One region of the Metabacillus sp. YM-086 genome, then DNA from elsewhere that is predicted to be linked to it. Evidence: a T-box and tRNA genes for the amino acid it is inferred to sense, from the RefSeq annotation. Region 1 holds a T-box; the other holds one or more tRNA genes.
The links. The T-box of region 1 lies ahead of serS (serine--tRNA ligase). A T-box ahead of a tRNA ligase gene usually reads a tRNA of that ligase, here a tRNA-Ser.

Region 1 (2,206 bases):
CAACACACTTCCAAGATTATGAGTTAATTGCAAGCCTATCAAAAGGACTTGGATCTGCAATGCAAGGAATTGAAATTTCAAGCCTTTTACCAGAACACAGAATGCAAGAGCGTGGTTGGTAAGATAAAGGAGTTTTTTACATGCTGAAAATTGGTGTTTTAGGTTTACAAGGTGCTGTGCGAGAACATATTCGTTCAATCGAAGCTTGTGGTGCAGAAGGAATCGTCGTTAAGACAACAGACCAACTTGATGACCTTGACGGCTTAATTATTCCAGGTGGAGAAAGCACCACAATGCGTCGCTTAATCGATAAATATAACTTCATGGAACCTTTAAAAGCTTTTGCTGAATCAGGTAAGCCTATGTTCGGAACATGTGCAGGCTTAATTCTATTAGCAAAAAATCTAGTAGGTTATTCTGAGTCTCATTTAGGATTATTGGATGTTACGGTAGAACGTAACTCCTTTGGTCGCCAAAAGGATAGCTTTGAAGCAGAGCTAATGATTACCGGTGTTGGTGAAGATTTTGTTGGTGTCTTCATACGAGCTCCACATATTGTGGAAGTTGGAGAAGATGTAGAGATTTTATCTAAACATAACGGAAGAATCGTTGCTGCTAGACAAGGTCAATTTCTTGGATGCTCATTTCATCCAGAACTAACGGATGATCACCGAATGACTCAGTTATTTATAAATATGGTGAAAGAGTCTAAATAAAAGGTATAAAAAACTTGCTAGTGCTGTAAACTTATAGTAAATTATGTACTAAATCAATTATATGAAAACATGATGATAGGAACTAGTAGCATGATGTTCTATCTATAGAGAGCCGATGGCTGGTGAAAATCGGTGATAGATGCTTGCGAATCCATCCTTGAATGAATGGCTGAACAAACAACAGTTTAAGTAGGTTATTCCGGCTATGACCGTTATTCATTAAGTGAAAAATACATTTGTATTTTTAACTAGGGTGGCAACGCGGGTAACTCTCGTCCCTTCTATGGGACGGGAGTTTTTTGTGTTCAAATATTTTTTTTGAAAAGGAGAATGTTAATATGTTGGATATTAAATTTTTACGTGCTAACTTGGATGAAGCAAAACAAAAATTAGCCAAACGTGGAGAGGATTTAACGGACTTTGGCAAATTTGAGGATCTGGATAAAAAAAGAAGAGAGCTTATAGCAGCTACAGAAGAATTAAAAAGCAAAAGAAATGAAGTATCATCTCAGGTTGCTCAACTAAAAAGGGAAAAACAGGATGCTGATCATCTTATTAGTGAAATGAAAGACGTAGGAGAAAAAATAAAAGAATATGATGATGAATTACGCGAGGTAGAAACAGCATTAGAGCAATTGCTATTATCTATCCCAAATATTCCTCATGAAAGTGTTCCTGTTGGTGATACAGAAGATGATAATGTAGAAGCTCGAAATTGGGGAAAGATCCCTGAATTCTCATTTGAACCAAAACCGCATTGGGAAATTGCAGATGGTCTGCAAATTTTAGATTTCGAAAGAGCAGCAAAAGTAACTGGCAGCCGTTTTGTATTCTATCGTGGTTTAGGAGCTAGATTAGAGAGAGCACTCTTTAACTTTATGCTTGATTTACATGTAGAGAAACATGGTTATACAGAAATCATGCCACCTTTTATTGTGAATAGAGATAGTATGACTGGAACAGGTCAATTACCAAAATTTGAGGAAGATGCTTTTAAGATCGTTGGAGAAGACTATTTCCTAATTCCAACGGCAGAAGTTCCAGTAACAAATTTACATCGTGAGGAAATCCTTAATGTAGAACAACTTCCAATCAGCTATGCTGCATTCAGTGCAAATTTCCGTTCAGAAGCTGGATCTGCTGGGAGAGATACAAGAGGACTAATTCGTCAACATCAGTTTAACAAAGTAGAGCTTGTTCGTTTCGTTAAACCAGAGGATTCTTATGAGGAGCTAGAAAAGCTAACAGGTCATGCTGAAAAAGTACTTCAATTATTAGGACTACCATATCGTGTTATGAGCATGTGTACAGCTGATCTTGGATTCACAGCAGCTAAAAAGTATGACTTAGAAGTCTGGATTCCAAGCTATGGAACGTATCGTGAAATCTCTTCTTGTAGTAATTTTGAGGCATTCCAAGCTCGACGTGCTAATATTCGATTCAGAAGAGAAGCCAAAGCGAAAGTTGAACATGTTCACACATTAAATGGA
Region 2 (2,206 bases), on a different contig from region 1:
AAACCAAGCGTTAATTCTCCAGTCTTGAAGAAAGTGTTCGTCTTCAAATAACCTACATACGTACTTGCGGTTTAAAAGGTCTATAATTTCACTTTCTCTCAATTTCTTTTGGAAGAGCTCATGATAACCTTCATCTAATATCCATAGCATATTAATTGATATGTGACGTACAACGCTGAGAGCGTCGATTGCATTTACAGTTTCATCAGTAGATATAGTGTGAACTGATATCAAAGTTTGTATCAAATCTGACAGAATCTGTTGTCTTAACATATTTAAATTATCAGTAGTTATGCGCTCTAAATAATATGGAATACCTTTTATTTGATCCGTTGATATCGGACTAGTCGCTCTAATATTGTGAAGCTGATCTTTTATAGTCTCCAGTTTGTTAATTGAACTTTCTAGTTTTCTTGTTAAATTAGGACTGTCCAATACTGTGTGAAGTGTATTATGCTCCTGCATATTTATTAGTATTTGCAAATCTTCATATAGTTTATCGACATACTCCTTTTTGAGTCTGTCACTTTTAGTACGACCATGTAAATCAAAAAGATATTCAAGATGTCCTCCATAAAAATAAACTTTGTTTTTCTTGCTAAATGTTAAATCTTTTAATGGTTCTGTTGGTTTTTTAACCACTGTTCGTCGCCTCCTGTAAAGTAAATCCATTCTTTTCTGGTCACTTATTGGTCACGCAATAATAATAAATACGGAAAGTTAAGGGATATTAAAGTACACAATAAATCTTTATAAACCGCATGTTAGAAAGATTTAGGACGTTATGGGTAAAAAGAGGAAGAGTAAGTAATTACGCTGGCAGCGTAGAGGTCAGGGGTTCGATCCCCCTATGCTCCATCTTTTATAAACCCTTGTATTCAAGGGTTTTTTCTTATTGCTTCTAATGACACGGTGGAGTTTGATTTATTTAAACCTCTCTATCATATGCTAGAAACCCCTTTTACCATTCCACCCATAAAATTGATTATCCCGACAGTAAATAGTCCAATAATATGATATTTTCTATAAATTTTCGACATAAACCAGCTTTTCTCATGAATATCCTAACAGGTAGTATGACTCATTTTTATACCTTAACAATTACTTAACACTGTATTCATATTTCCTCCTTATAGTAGAAGCGTTGTTAACAAATAATAAGGAGGAATAGTATGAAGCGGCAATCGGTTAAAAAGATGTTTAGTAGTTTGTTAGTTTTAGCATTAATTCTTTCAACGTTTTTACCAGTGTTTTCAAAAAGTGTTAAAGCAGATATTGCTTTAGCAACAGATTTATTTATTTCGGAGTATATAGAAGGGAGTTCCTATAACAAAGCAATAGAAATTTATAATGGGACAGGCCAGACAGTTGATTTGTCACAGTATAAGGTTGAGCTTTATTCAAATGGTTCTGCTACTGTTAGTCAAAGCCTATCTTTAACAGGAACACTCGAAAATGGTGAAGTTTATGTTTTAGCTCATGGTAGCGCTAATAATGATATTTTGTCTAAAGCAGATATTCAAGATGCTGTTATAAATTTTAATGGTGATGATGCTTTTGCTCTGAAAAAGGCTGATCAATTAATAGATGTAATAGGAACAATTGGAGTTCGGGAAGATTTTTCTACTGATAAAACAATTATCAGAAATCCTAATATCCACTCTGGGACAACAACATACGCACCAGACCAATGGTCAACATACCCTAAAGACACATTCACATACTTAGGCTCTCACACAATGGACGGTACAGCACCTACAGATCCAGGTGATGGAGATACTTCTGATCCAGGACAACCTGAAACAGGAGTATTATCTATCGCTGCTGCAAAGCAAAAAACAAACCAAGCTGTAACAATTGAAGGAATAGTTACAGCTGATAACTCTGCTATTGGTGGCGGAAAATTATCTACCTTTATTCAAGATGAAACAGCAGGTATTAATATCTATGCATCAAATGCAGCTAGCTTTATTGAGCTTACAGAAGGTAAAAAAGTCCGTGTAACAGGGTCAATTACTCAATATAGAGGCTTAACGGAAATTGCACCAACCTCTATTGAATTAATTGAAGAAAGCAGTTCAGTTCCTGCAGCACAATCTATTACTCTAGCAGACTTACAAGACGCAACAATAGCAGAACCACTTGAAGGGCAGTTAGTAAAAGTAAGTGGTTATGTTCAATCGATCCCTTCATCTCCTGCTGGCGG

Region 2: it has a tRNA-Ser gene. The T-box ahead of serS (serine--tRNA ligase) is inferred to sense a tRNA for this amino acid. The anticodon was not compared.

What each region holds. Positions count from the first base shown of each region.
Region 1 covers NZ_JBLUOI010000127.1:3,805-6,010, forward strand. The annotation lists gene pdxS (pyridoxal 5'-phosphate synthase lyase subunit PdxS) at 1-122, shown strand, start outside; gene pdxT (pyridoxal 5'-phosphate synthase glutaminase subunit PdxT) at 141-716, shown strand; T-box leader at 780-999, shown strand; gene serS (serine--tRNA ligase) at 1,055-2,206, shown strand, end outside.
Region 2 covers NZ_JBLUOI010000031.1:26,760-28,965, forward strand. The annotation lists gene ACEWK1_RS14505 (hypothetical protein) at 1-642, opposite strand, end outside; tRNA gene ACEWK1_RS14510 (tRNA-Ser) at 798-858, shown strand; gene ACEWK1_RS14515 (5'-nucleotidase C-terminal domain-containing protein) at 1,173-2,206, shown strand, end outside.